2 regions of the Agromyces excoecariae genome follow, and region 2 is predicted to be linked to the other one. Evidence: predicted binding sites of a transcription regulator. Region 2 holds the regulator's gene; the other holds the start of a gene.
What was found. Region 2 encodes HspR, which represses chaperone genes until heat shock. Its sites were predicted from a motif close to AAGTTGAGTCNNNNNGACTCAACTT; they were not measured.

Region 1: a site for HspR is predicted at 4,341-4,365, ahead of ACSJD1_RS05790 (ATP-dependent Clp protease ATP-binding subunit). Genes of this name have one in related genera too.

What each region holds. Positions count from the first base shown of each region.
Region 1 is NZ_JBPSLA010000004.1:209,634-216,384, reverse strand. Features, by position in the region: gene ACSJD1_RS05810 (hypothetical protein) at 1-672, shown strand, start outside; gene ACSJD1_RS05805 (DUF262 domain-containing protein) at 848-1,867, shown strand; gene ACSJD1_RS05800 (hypothetical protein) at 1,933-2,808, shown strand; gene ACSJD1_RS05795 (hypothetical protein) at 3,004-4,107, shown strand; gene ACSJD1_RS05790 (ATP-dependent Clp protease ATP-binding subunit) at 4,381-6,751, shown strand, end outside.
Region 2 is NZ_JBPSLA010000001.1:300,848-307,598, reverse strand. Features, by position in the region: gene ACSJD1_RS01430 (ion channel protein) at 1-141, opposite strand, end outside; gene ACSJD1_RS01425 (hypothetical protein) at 351-668, shown strand; gene ACSJD1_RS01420 (alpha/beta fold hydrolase) at 684-1,772, opposite strand; gene ACSJD1_RS01415 (GMC oxidoreductase) at 1,769-4,198, opposite strand; gene ACSJD1_RS01410 (heat shock protein transcriptional repressor HspR) at 4,341-4,763, opposite strand; gene ACSJD1_RS01405 (DnaJ C-terminal domain-containing protein) at 4,763-5,761, opposite strand; gene ACSJD1_RS01400 (nucleotide exchange factor GrpE) at 5,859-6,515, opposite strand; gene dnaK (molecular chaperone DnaK) at 6,518-6,751, opposite strand, start outside.

The DNA.
Region 1 (6,751 bases), on a different contig from region 2:
TACGAGCCGGCCAGCCACCTCGTTCGTCACTACGACGGGGTAGCCCGAGATAACCTGCAAGCCGTAACAGATGTCGCGCTCGCGGCACTAGAAGACCCCCGAAACAGCGGACTGCCATCGTTTGCCCTCTATAGCCAGTTGCGCGGAAGCATCGAGGCCACCGGATGGGCGCATTGGCTCATTCTGCCGAGCCCTAAGGCCAAGCGGCTTCTTCGTGCAATGCAGATCACCTACGGTCATGCCGAAGACTTCGGTGACACGATTCGCAATCTTGGGCTTGAATTTCCTTCCGAGGCTCGAAAGGAGCGTCTAATTCAAATCAAGGATGAGATCCCGCAACTTCGACAACGGAAGCTGACTCGGCCGCCAACGACAACGGCAATGCTGCGCGAATCGGGATCGATACTTCCGCCCCACCCGCTCAGCGCACTCAACGCATGGAAGTTGTGCAGCGGCATGGCGCATGGCAGTCGTCCGGTTGTTTACAACTTGAGTGAGCGGCGGCAGCTTGCAGGTCCTGACGAACACGGTAGCGTAGCGCTGCAGTTGCAGGTACGAATCGGATGGGTTGCAACTATCGCGAAATTGGCGGACGACTTCATAACCGCAACACGAGGCCACTACCTGTATCTTGCATCTCACGACCATGCAGGCCGGCCGGTTCTGCCATAGCACGACGCGCACCACGAGGGACCAGCGCCTTCGATGAGTGACGTTGCGCGCGCGATGTATGGCGGCACCTCCTCGATTCGTTCTCAGGACCGCCGTGACCTGGATTTGTACCGAGCGCAGGCTGTGGCGACGCTTGCCGTGTGCCAGACTAGGCGAACCTATCGCGAGGAGTACGGTGTCCGAAGTCCGTCCTTTCCAGAGAACTCCCAGCCCGCAGACTGCTAGCTGGTTCCTGGATCTTAACTCTGCCCGTCAATTGGAACTCGATCCGCCTTACCAGCGTCGTAGCGTTTGGAATCTCGAGTATCGCCAATTCTTCATCGATTCCGTTATTCGCAACTATCCAACGCAATCAATATTTGTGGATGTGGCCATCGACCCCGACGGGCCGACCCAGTATCGAGTCCTGGACGGAAAGCAGCGACTCACTTCGTTGATCATGTTCACGCAAGACCAATTCGCCACTCCGGAGACGTTATCCGACCTCAAGCTGGAGGATACATACTATTCCGACTTGCCGCGCGAAGTCCGGACGAGAGTGCTGAGCTACCTCTTCACCGTTGAGACGGTCACAAATGCAACGGCAGCAGAACTCAATCAAGCGTTTGATCGGCTCAACCGCAACGTCTCACGCCTAAACAAGCAGGAACTGCGCCATGCACAGTACGGCGGGGCATTTGTGACGAAGATGGAGACATTTGCTGAGGACACATTCTGGGATCAGATCGGTCTAATCACGCCGGCCCGCAGGCGCCGAATGCTCGACGTTGAGTACGTTTCGGAACTATATGTGATCGCCGCACGAGGGATCCAAGACGGCAAGGACTATCTGGACAGGGTATATTCCGAGTGGGACGACGAAATCGAGGGCGAAACCCACGCTGACGTCCGATTCCGCAGTGCTCGCCGGTTCTTCGAAGACCTGAACGACCACCTCCCGCTTGGTGCAACGAGATTTAGCAACGTCGCCGATTTTTACTCCCTATGGTCAGCCGTTCTCGATGTTCTTGAATTGGGAGCTATCGATCCGATTGCTGCAGCTGAACGCCTGCAACGGTTCCAGGAGGAGTTGGAAGCTCAAGAGACCGAGCGTGCTAGGACGTACTACCTCGCCGCACGCCAAGGCTCCAACAAGTCGACCAACCGGATCGCGCGCGCCGAGACGTTGAAGCGGGTACTCCTGGGGCAAGAATGATCCCTGCTTCGCTCTCCGCCCGATTCGAGCTGCTCGAACCACTATTGACGAAGCTTGTCAAATTCATGAAGGATCGCATCGAGAACGACCTAAGCGACCTGAATTTGGTATCCGTAACAGCCAGGCCCAAATCCGCGGCTAGTACGCTCCAGAAGCTTCACACTGGCAAATATGATGGAGTTGACTCACTAAAAGACTTGGTCGGCGTTACGGTTGTGGTTCTCTATAGGCGGGAGGTCCAAGAAGCTCTGTCAATAGTGAAGGGTGCCGGATTAACGCTCGTAGAGGAGCCGACGCGGGCGGTCGAGCCAACGGACTTCAGATACCGCGAGCCGAAATTGCTCTTGAAGCCGCCGCCGGATTACCTCGATCGGAATCCCGACCTTGCGGACATCGTGTGCGAGGTTCAGTTCACGACGGCCCTCCAGCATGCGCTCGATATGACCACTCACGACTTCGACTATAAGGGTCAATCGTATTCATGGAAGAATTTCCGTCTGGTCGCGCAGCTTCGCGGAATGCTCGAACTTGTCGATAGAATGATCGACGATATTGAGGGAGTTTCGATCGCTGATCATGAAACGATCGAGATCCCCAAGCGGTTTGTGTTTGCTTCCTCTGTCCTCGAGAAGCTGGTTGACTTCTTCGGCGAGGGTGCGCTTCCCACCGACCGGCGACGACTGGCTGATACCGCTGCGGACTGGGCGATCGCGGCAGGCCTGACCGTGGAAGAGCTCGCCGAGCTCCTCACTCGCCACGCCGACCTTACGGCTGCGGTGTCCCTGGATCCGACCAGCGCCATCCTCGGCGCAATAGTGCGTGAGCGATCAACTCAGTTACTCGAAGGCTTTTCAGGGAAGTTCTGCGTCAGCAGCGAACTCGAGTCGCTCTGCGCTGAGGTGGCTCAGATCCCGCCGGAGCGTCGAACCACTCTGAGCTAGACACGGCGGGACACACCGCGCGCTTCCCGGTCGACCGACTACTCCCTCGAACCGCGTGTTCTCGACGTTGCGGTGGTCGCGGCGTGACCAGGTGGCGAGACGGGATGCAGCTCTTATGAAGTCGGATCTGGACAGACCCTCTCGGAATGCCCCATCACCCGTCCGTACATCCTCGGCCGTCGGTAATCTCGGACTGTGAATGTGAACCCGCCGCAGAGAACGCACAAAAACGCTCTGTTCGAGATTGCGCTTGGTGGCGCTGGTGTGCTGGTCGGTTGGGTCGTGACGCGCGTGCTCGACGGGTGGGCGAGTGAAGCCGGCTGGCCGTGGTGGGCTTACGCGGTTGGTATCGTGATCGGGCTGAGTGTGGCGCTGCTGTTGATGTCCCTCCTCATCACGTCCTGGCGTGCGAGGACTTGGGGTCGCATCGCCGCGGGTTTCGCGTGGCTTAGCAAGATCCGACTCGTTACCGAGCGCCAGCGAGAAGAGCTGCTGAAGGTCGGTTACGACCGCCGTAACGAAGAGGTGGCCGCCGAGAGGGCGACGGTTCCTCAACCCAGTTGGCGAGTGGAGTCGCGCGACATGCGTGGTGAGCACGGGCTCCATTGGCTATACAACCACGGCCATCAGGTCCACGACGTGGAGCTGTCCTGCGACCCCGACCTATTTGTTCTGGAGGCGAGCGTCTTCTGGAGGGGGCCATTTGGTTCCGATGGCCCCGGGGGTGCCGAAGGACGATGGTTCAAGGGCGCCGCAACCGAACGGGGGCGAGTCGAAGGCGTCACCTTCTATGTGAGCTGGGTAGATCGAAATGGGGATCGCCACTCCCAGAACGTTCGCCTTGCCCCCGCATCGATCCGGGCCGCTGCCGATAGGGTACGAGAAGCTGCGCTTTTGGAAGGCGTCCAGTTGGGAAAAGAGATGGCCGCCCAAGAAGCAGCGGCGTCGCTTCCCCGGCCGGCGCCGAGATGGCGGATCGAAGTCGTGGAAGCTACGCGATCGGCTGAGGGCGCAACGGCCGCGATGGTCCTTCAGAACCGAATGCCGGACAGCATTGCTCGAGGCGTTCGTATTGAGCCGACGAATGGAGAAACGGAAATCGTAAGCGCGGGATACTGGGCGGACCTCTCGGGCGAAGCATCCGGCACGTTCGAGCTCTCCGCCAATCAAAATGCGGCGCATTACGGCTCGCTAATGGAAGTGGAATGGTACGACGAGAAGGGCAACCCACAGCACGAAGCAGTGCGGCTGATCTCGCTGTTCGAGCCTCCGAGTGAGCCATATCTGACCGTGTCCTAAGCCAAACCAGTCTGACGAGGCAGGTGGGCCCTCGTGAACCGCGAGTCGACCCATGGCTCCGCACGGTGACTGCGCGCTGCGCCCATCAAAGTGGCCCAGCTCTGAACCTTGTCCTCCTGCGGGGATGGCCGAGATCAGTACGCGCTCTCGTTTGCCTGCACGATCGTCCCAACGAAGGGCCGCAGTCCCGCAAGGCGACTGGCGTCTGGAATATCCGAGCGCCCCGCGCGTTGAACTTGAGCGTACCCAACTCAAGTTCCCCAGGAGGACTAGGTGCCCGACAACTTCAACGAGGCCGGCTCGAGCTCGTTCGACGAGTTCCTGAGCCGCTACCTCGCGGGTGAGCAGGCCAGGCAAGCGCGGTCGATCGACCTCAGCCGGTTCCTGACCTCGCGCACCCAGAGCATCCTGCAGCGTGCCGGACGCTTCGCGCTCGAGCGCGGACAGACCGAGCTCGACGCGCTGCACATCCTGCGCGTCATCGTCGAGGACGAGTCCGTCGCGCAGGCGATCACGCGCGTCGGCGCGAGCCCCGAGCGCATCATCTCGGCGACCGAGGCGCGGCTGCCCGCGGCATCCGACACCGCCGACGCGAACGCGGCGACCATCACCCCGTCGGCCAGCCGCGCGCTGTTCCACGCGTACCAGGTCGCACGCTCGAGCGGGTCGACGTACATCGACCCCGAGCACCTCTTCTTCGCGCTCGTGCTCGGGCAGGACGCCCCCGCCGGGCAGGTGCTCGCGCGCGCCGGCGTCACCGCCGAGGCGCTCGCGGCCGGCCTGGGGGAGCACGTGGCATCCGATGTCGACTCGGACGAGGGGTCTCGATACGGCGCTGGCGCGCCTACTCGACCCACGGAGGAGTCCGCCACGCCCATGCTCGACAAGTTCGGCCTCGACCTCACCGAGCGCGCCATGAACGGCGAGCTCGACCCCGTGATCGGCCGTGCCGACGAGATCGAGCAGACCATCGAGATCCTCAGCCGTCGCACGAAGAACAACCCCGTGCTGATCGGCGAGGCCGGCGTCGGCAAGACCGCGATCGTCGAGGGCCTCGCCCGCGCCATCGTCGAGGAGAACGTGCCCGAGGCACTGCTCGGCAAGCGCGTCGTCGCACTCGACCTGCCCGCCATGCTCGCCGGCACCCGCTACCGCGGCGACTTCGAGGAGCGCCTCACCAAGACGATGGAGGAGATCGCCGAGCACAAGGGCGAGCTCATCGTCTTCGTCGACGAGGTGCACTCCGTCGTCGGCGCCGGCGGCGCCGGTGAGGGCATGGACGCGGGCAACATCCTGAAGCCCCGCCTCGCCCGCGGCGAGCTGCACCTCGTGGGCGCGACCACGCTCAAGGAGTACCGCACCATCGAGAAGGACCCCGCGCTCGAGCGCCGGTTCCAGCCGGTTCGCGTGGGGGAGCCCTCGATCGAGGACTCCGTGCTGATCCTGCAGGGCCTGCGGCCCGCGTACGAGGAGCACCACGGCGTCACCTACACCGACGAGGCGCTGCGCGCCGCCGTCGAGCTCTCTGCGCGGTACCTCACCGACCGCGTGCTGCCCGACAAGGCGATCGACCTGATCGACCAGGCCGGCGCGCGCCTGCGCCTGAAGCTGGGCGTGAAGGTGGATGTCTCCGCCCTCATCTCGCGGTTGGCAGACCTGGAGGCCGACAAGAACGCGGCCGTCCGCGCCGAGCACTACGAGGAGGCGTCGCGCATCCGCGACGAGATCGAGAAGGTGCAGGAGCGGCTCGACGAGGCCACCGCCAAGATCAGTCAGCAGAGCGCCGCCGCGCAGGGCCGTGCCGTGGCATCCGCTTCGACTTCGGCGGATGGCGCTGCCGCGACCTCGACCGTCATCGACGAGGCGCAGATCGCCGCCGTGATCTCGCGGGCCACCGGCATCCCGGTCAACCGGGTCACCGAGGGCGAGCGCGAGCGTCTCGCGAACCTTGAGGGCGAGCTGCACGCCCGGGTCATCGGGCAGGACGACGCGGTCACCGCCGTCGCCCGCTCGGTGCGGCGCAACCGCACCGGCATGGGCGACGCGAAGCGGCCAGTCGGCTCGTTCCTGTTCCTCGGACCGACCGGCGTCGGCAAGACCGAGCTGGCGCGTGCGCTGGCGTCGTCGCTGTTCGACGACGAGGGCGCGATCATCCGCTTCGACATGAGCGAGTTCGGCGAGCGGCACACCGTGTCGCGGCTCGTCGGCGCCCCTCCCGGCTATGTCGGTTACGACGAGGCCGGGCAGCTCACCGAGCGGGTGCGGCGCAACCCGTACTCGATCGTGCTGTTCGACGAGATCGAGAAGGCGCACCCCGACGTGTTCAACCTGCTGCTGCAGGTGCTCGACGACGGACGCCTGACCGACGGCCAGGGTCGCACGGTCGACTTCCGCAACACGGTGGTCATCATGACCTCGAACCTCGGTTCGGAGTTCCTCGCGTCGCGGTCGGGTGCGCTCGGGTTCGTGGCGTCGGCGGATGTTGCGGCCAACGGCTTCTCGTCGATGGACGACGTGCGCCAGCGCGTGATGGGCAAGGTGCGCGAGGCCATGCGGCCGGAGTTCCTGAACCGCATCGACGAGATCGTGCTGTTCCAGAAGCTGTCGTCGGCCGAGATCGCTGAGATCGTGCGCCTGATGCTGG
Region 2 (6,751 bases):
CTGCAGTCCGCCCGCCGCGACGTCGAGCACGCGCAGGACCAGCGCGCACAGGACGCCGATGACGATGGCGGGGACGAGGAGCAGGAGGAGCTGGGCCGGAGTGGGTGCCGGCACCTGCAGGTCGTCCGTGTCGTCCGTCATCGTCGCCCCCGATCGCGATCGCGCACCGCCGGACCGCCGGAGCGCCTCGGAACGCTAGGCACAGCCTCGCACACCGGCACGCCGGGCGGCGAGGGTCCGACGCCTCGAGATGCGGAGCGACGGGCCCGGGCGTGCCGGCACCCGGGGACGGCGGAAAACGCACTGCGAGTGTCTCGACGCGCGATGGGAGCACGTGGCATCCTGCACCCATGACGCCTGACGTCGAGCCGGTCGAACCCGGCGCCAGTGCCAGGGACTGGGCAGGGCTGCTCTTCATCTTCGGAGTCCTCGTCGCCGCCACGTGCGGCGGACTCCGCATCGTCGCGGACGGCGCCGCCGGCACCGACCCGACCCTCGACCTGTGGCTGTGGGTCGCGGCGGTCGTGACGACCGCGTCGACCGTGGGGCTGGCGACGCTGGTCGCACGCGAGTACCAGTCGCACCGCCGGTTCCCGCTCGGCCTCGCGCTCATCGCGCTCGGAGTCGCCGCGACGATGCTCACGTGGGCGGTGATCGGCGCCGTGTGACGGCGCGATCGCCCGTCAGCGGCGCAGTTCGTCGATGATCAGCGGATGCGTGTCCCGCCAGGCATCCGCCCCGAAGACCACGTCGAGGTGGCCGTAGCCCGGGACCCGATGCAGGGCGTGCCGACCCGGCGCCATCCGCTCGAAGTGGTCGAAGCTGCGCTGCTGGCTCTCGGGAAGGAAGCAGCGGTTGTCCTCGCCAGCGATGAATGCGAAGCGGGCGTCGGTGCGCGGCGGCGCGGTGAGGTCGGGCACGATGCCGGGCGCCGTGCCCGACGGCACCAGGTGGCCGGCCCTCACGCACTCGCGCATCTGCAGGAAGAACGACATGGGCGCCCCGGCGAACTCGCCGGTGATCCAGTCATGGGTCGCGCGGTCGATGTTGCGGTGGGCCCACAGCGCCGGGTGGCCGCTGCCGTACGTGAAGCTCACCATTGCGCAGACCGCGTTGTCGCATTCCGGATGCGTCGCCACCACCCCCGTGCGCAGCGCTCGTGCGAACGGCCCCTCCGACTTGTACCCCCATTTCGGCGACAGCACTGGCGAGATCCGGCTGATCGCGGGCGCCAACCCCAGGATCTTGACGCGCGAGCCGAGCGGCAGCACCGGATGCAGCGACACCGCGTTCGTGACGATCGTCGTCACCTCGGGCAACAGCCCCGAGATCGCCGACATCGTGAAGGAGGTCGAGCCCTGGCAGTGCACGAACGCCTTGAGGGTGTCGGCGCCCGTCCGCTCGCGGATGAAGGCGACCGCGGCCGGATAGTCGAACGCGGCCGCGTCGTCGAGCGTCCAGGCGACGGGCTCGAGGTCGATCGACGCGCGCCAGTTGAGCATCCACACGTCGAAGCCGTCGTCGAGCAGCGCATCGACGATCGTGCGAGGCACCGGCGGGCGGAAGATCTCGGCGCGCACGCCGGCGCCGTGCACGAGCAGCACGGGCCCGCGGGTCGGCGCGATCGCGGGGTTCTCGACGTGGAGCAGGGTGAGCCAGCGCCCGTCCAGTGCACGGAACGGGAGGTGCTCGGTTCGCTGATCGGCCCGCGTCGTCCGCACCGGCGCGGCCGACGTGCCCGTGACGGGTGCCGACGCGGTCGGCTCGCTCATGCCCCCTCCTTCGCCATCCGCCGGTACGTCGACCACAGCCGGCCGAGGAACAGGGCGCCGAACCGCGCGATCGCGGAGGCTCCCTCCGGTCCGGTCGTCGCGAACGTCGTGAGCTGCTCGGCGAAGTCGACCGGATGGATGCGGAGCACTCCGGCGCCGAGCACGGCCGGGTCGGACGGGTCGAGGAGTCCCGTCTCCGAGACGTCCGCGGGCGGGGGCACGTGCCCGTCGAGCACCTGCACGAAGAGCGTCGTCGTGTCCTCCCAGAGGTCGAAGCCCGGGTCGTCGTGCACGTCCTTGACGCCGACGAACGTGACCGGCGAACCGGCGTCGGTCGTCAGCCAGAGCCGGTACTTCATGAGCCGGTCGTCGGCGCTTCCGGTCGCGACGAAGAGGTTGAACCATCCGCGCTCGACCTCCTGCCGACCGCCCAGCGCGTCGGACTCGAGGTACCCGGTCGCGACGCCCTCGTGCGCCTCGCCCTCGACGAACGCGTCGATGTCGGGTGCCGTGATGGTGAGCTCGAACATCATCCGCTCGTCGCGCACGCGCGCGTCTTCCGCGGCCGACCGAGGGTCGCCCTCGCCCAGGACGAAGAACCCCTTCATCTGCTCGGTGAAGGCGACGGAGGTCGGAGTGCGTGCGGATGCGTCGTTCATGTCCGGCTCCTTCGGGGTCACGGTCGGCGGGGCGGCGACGACGCCGCCCGCAGGTTCGGGCCCGGCCGTGGACACCGTCCGAATCGGCCGACGGCGGCCGCGCGGCCAGGATTCGGCGATCCGCTCGGCGGCACGGTCGGAGAACGCCGCGATGGTCAGCGCCGGGTTGGGACCGACGGGCCCGGGCATGGCCGAGCCGTCGACGACCGAGAGGCCGGGATGCCCGTACACCTCGCCCCACGGGTCGACGACGCCCTCGAAGCCGTTGCGGCCCATCGGCAGGCCGCCGAGCGGATGCACCGTGATGACGCGCTTCGCCAGCCACAGCGGGTTGTCGACGTACCTCGCCCCGAGCGTCTTCGCGAACTCGGACATCGTGGCCCGCATCGCCGCGAAGTACTCGAGCGAGGTCGCCGTCGTCCAGTCGACCGCGAGCCGCCCGCGGTCGAGGTACATCCGGCCGTCGGGCACGTCGCGGCCCATGCCGAGCACGGGCAGCGAGCTGCTCGAGAGCGAGTCGCGACCGAGCACGTGCGCGAGGTCGGCCGAGATGTTGGACTCGCCGGCCAGGCTCAGCCGCTTGGCGATCATCGTGAGCGCCACGCGCGTGGAGCGCGACACGACCGACCGCAGCTGCGCCGTCTCGAGCAGCCAGTTGAGGAAGCCCGGATAGCCGGCCTCCTGGATGTAGAACCCGCGGCCCGGGCTGCCGTCGCCGTCGACTTCGTCGCCGACGCGGATGGCGCTCGTGATGACCGGGCCCCGGCTTCCGGCGATGCGCCGCGAACGCGCCACCCGGTCGATCTGCTCCTTGGCCCCCATCAGGAAGCCGATGAGATCGCCGTTGCCGCTGAACCGGGTGCCGAGCGCCGGAGACAGGTTCCGGAGCGATGCCCGGCTCCGCAGCAGCAGGTACGTCGACCCGAACGTGCCCGCGCCGAGCACCACGCGCCGGGCGCGGATGACGCCCTCGGTCGGAGTGTCGCCACCGAGCGCGTGCCGGCGGTACCGCACCTCCCATCCCCCGTCGATCGGCCGCAGGCCCTTCACCTCGTGGAGCGTGCGGATGTCGGCGCTGTGATGCGCCGCAGCCGAGAGGTACGTATGGTCGAGCGAGTTCTTCGCACCGTAGTTGCAGCCGATGTCGCACTCGCCGCACTGCGAGCACGTGAACCGGGTGCGGCCGTGGATGTTGCCGTACGGCTTCGCGGCGACGGGAAGGAACGGGCCGACCCGACCGTCCCCGTCGGCGAACGTGACCGCCAGGTTCGGTCGGAACACGTCATGCCGCGCCGCGCGAGCCGCGAGCTCGAACGCCTCCGTCTTGGGCGTGTCCCCATAGGGGTACGGGGTGGCATCGAGCATCGCCTCGACCCGGTCGTAGTGCGGATCGAGGTCATCGCGGCTGATCGGCCAGTTCTCGTACCCCCCACCCGGCAGGGGCGAATCGTGCACGAACCAGTGCGGGTCCTTCCGGAGCAGCACGTTGGCGTAGATGAGCGAGCCGCCGCCGAGACCGGAGGAGACCACCCCCTCCAGCCCGCGGAAGCTCCACGTCTCGAACAGTCCGTGCAGGCCGTCGGCGGGCGACCAGAAGTTCTCGCCGAACTCGCTCGGGGTGCGTGCGAACGCACCGGGCGGATAGGCGCGACCGCGCTCGAGCACGACGACGGACCGCCCCGCCTCCGCCAAGCGGTAGGCGGCGACCGACGCACCGAATCCCGACCCGATGACGACCACGTCGACCTGCTCCGACGTGGCTGCCACGCGCTCCGGGACCCCCGTACCCGACACGACCACTGCGGCCTCCCACGTCCCGCGTGCGATACCCGATGCCCCATCGTCGCACCGCGGTTCGCACCCGGCCATCCCCCCGGTTGGGGGTGGAGGGCCACCGGTCGCGCGGAGCTCAGCCGCGCTCGAGCGGCCGCCAGACGACCACCGCGTTCTCGCGCCGAACGCGCGTGCCCGTGCGGAGCGTGACGACCTCGCCCTCGGCTCCGGCCGCGAACACGCGACGCCCAGGCCGGTTCAGCATCTCGTCGGCGAGCGCGCGCTCGAGCTCGCGCACGCGACCGCGCAGCTCGTTGACCTCGTTCTCGAGGCCGAGCACGCGGCGGATGCCCTCGAGGCTCACGCCCTCGCTCGAGAGCTGCTGGATCTCGCGCAGCTGCGCGACGTCGCGCATCGAGTAGCGGCGCGACTTGCCCGCGGTCCGCTTCGGCGAGACGAGCCCCATCCGGTCGTACTGGCGGAGCGTCTGGGGGTGCATGCCCGCCAGCTCGGCCGCGACCGAGATGACGAACAGCGGGCTCTCGCCGTCGACCTGCATCAGGCGCTCCGGGCCTTGGCGAGGAGGTCCTCGCGGGGGTCCTCGTCGGGCAGCTGCGCCGCGAACTCGCGCAGCCGCTCCTCCGCATCCTTCGACAGGTGCGCCGGCACCGCGACCTGGACGATCGCGAGCAGGTCGCCCGTGCCCTTCTTCGTCTCGACGCCTCGGCCCTTGACCCGCAGCACGCGTCCGCTCGGGGTCCCGGGCGCGACGCGGAGCTTCACCGGATCGCCGCCGAGCGTCGGGACCTGGATGGTCGCGCCGAGCGCGGCCTCAGCGAAGGTCACGGGCACCGTCACGCGGAGGTTCAGGCCGTCGCGCTCGAACACCGGGTGCTTGCGCACCTTGACGGTGAGCACGATGTCGCCGGCCTCGCCGCCGTCGGGCGAAGGGTGGCCCTTGCCGCGCAGGCGGATCTTCTGGCCGTCCGCGACGCCCGCAGGCACGTTGACGCTGATCTCGCGCCCTTCGGCCGTCTGCAGCGTGATGCGGTCGCCCTTGGTGGCGGTGATGAAGTCGAGCGTGGTCGAGGCGGTCACGTCGCGCCCCTTCGTCGGGCCGCCGTAGCCGCGGTACCCGCCCGTCGGCTGGCCGAAGCGACCGCCGCCGAAGAGTCCGCCGAGGAGGTCGTCGTAGTCGCCGCCTCCGCCGCCCTGCCGGAACGTGTAGCGCTGGCCGCCGCCCTGCTGGCCGAACATGCCGCCGAAGACGTCCTCGAAGCCGCCGGACCCGGCACCGCCCGGTGCGGTGAACCGGGCGCCGGAGCCCATCGCCCGGATCGCGTCGTACTCCTTGCGCTCCTCGGGGTCGGAGAGCACCGAGTTCGCCTCGCTGATCTCCTTGAACTTCGACTCGGCCGCGGCATCCCCCGGGTTCTGGTCGGGGTGGTACTTGCGCGCGAGCTTGCGGTAGGCCTTCTTGATGTCGGCGTCGCTCGCGTCCTTCGAGACGCCGAGGGTGGCGTAGAAGTCCTTGTCGAACCAATCCTGGCTGGCCATCGGCGCCTCCTTCCTGCTGAATCTAGTGGGAACCGTGGAGGGCCGGCCCGCGGCATCCGCTACTGCGAACGGATGCCGCGAACCGGCCCGGATGCCGCTATGCGGGCGTCTTGACGACGACCTTCGCGGCACGCAGCAGCGTGCCCCCGAGCAGGTACCCGGTCTCGACGACGTCGGCGACCGTGTCGACCTCGACCTCGTCGGAGTGCTGCTGGAAGATCGCCTCGTGGCGCTGCGGGTCGAACGGCTCGCCGATCTCGCCGAACTTCGCGAGGCCCAGCTTCTCGACCGACGCTCGCAGCTTCGCCGCGATCGTCACGAACGGGGTGTCGCCCTCGAGGTCGCCGTGCTTCTCGGCCCGGTCGAGGTCGTCGAGCACGGGCAGGAGCACCGCGACCGTCGCGCCGATCGCGCGCTCGCGCTCGATCTCGCGGTTCGCCTCGGTGCGCTTGCGGTAGTTGGCGTACTCCGCGGTGACGCGCTTGAGGTCGGCGAGGTGCTCGGCCGACGGATCCTCCACCTCGGCCTGCGCCGCGTTGAGGATGTCGTCGACCGTGAGGGTCTCCTCGTCGGCCTCGGCGACCGCGTCGGCGGCCTCGGCGTCGGCGACGGCGGCGTCGGGGGCCTCTGGCGGGGCGGATGCCGCGGCATCCGCCCCCGCCTCGGGCGCCTTGCGAACCTCACCCGTCTCGGGGTCGATCCGCCGCTTGTCGCGGATGATCGGCTCGTCCTGGTTCTGGTTCTCGTCCGTCATGGTTACTTCTTCTCGTCCTCGTCGTCGATGACCTCGGCGTCGACGACGTCCTCGTCGGAGGACTCGGCGCCCTGCTCACCCGAGGCGTTGGCGTCCTCGCCGGGGTTCGCGCCGGCGGCGGAGGCATCCGCCTGCTGGCCCTGCGCGTAGATCGCCTCGCCGAGCTTGCCCTGCGACTGCGAGAGCTTCTCGAACGCCGACTTCACCGCGTCGTCGTCGTCGCCCGCGAGGGCCGA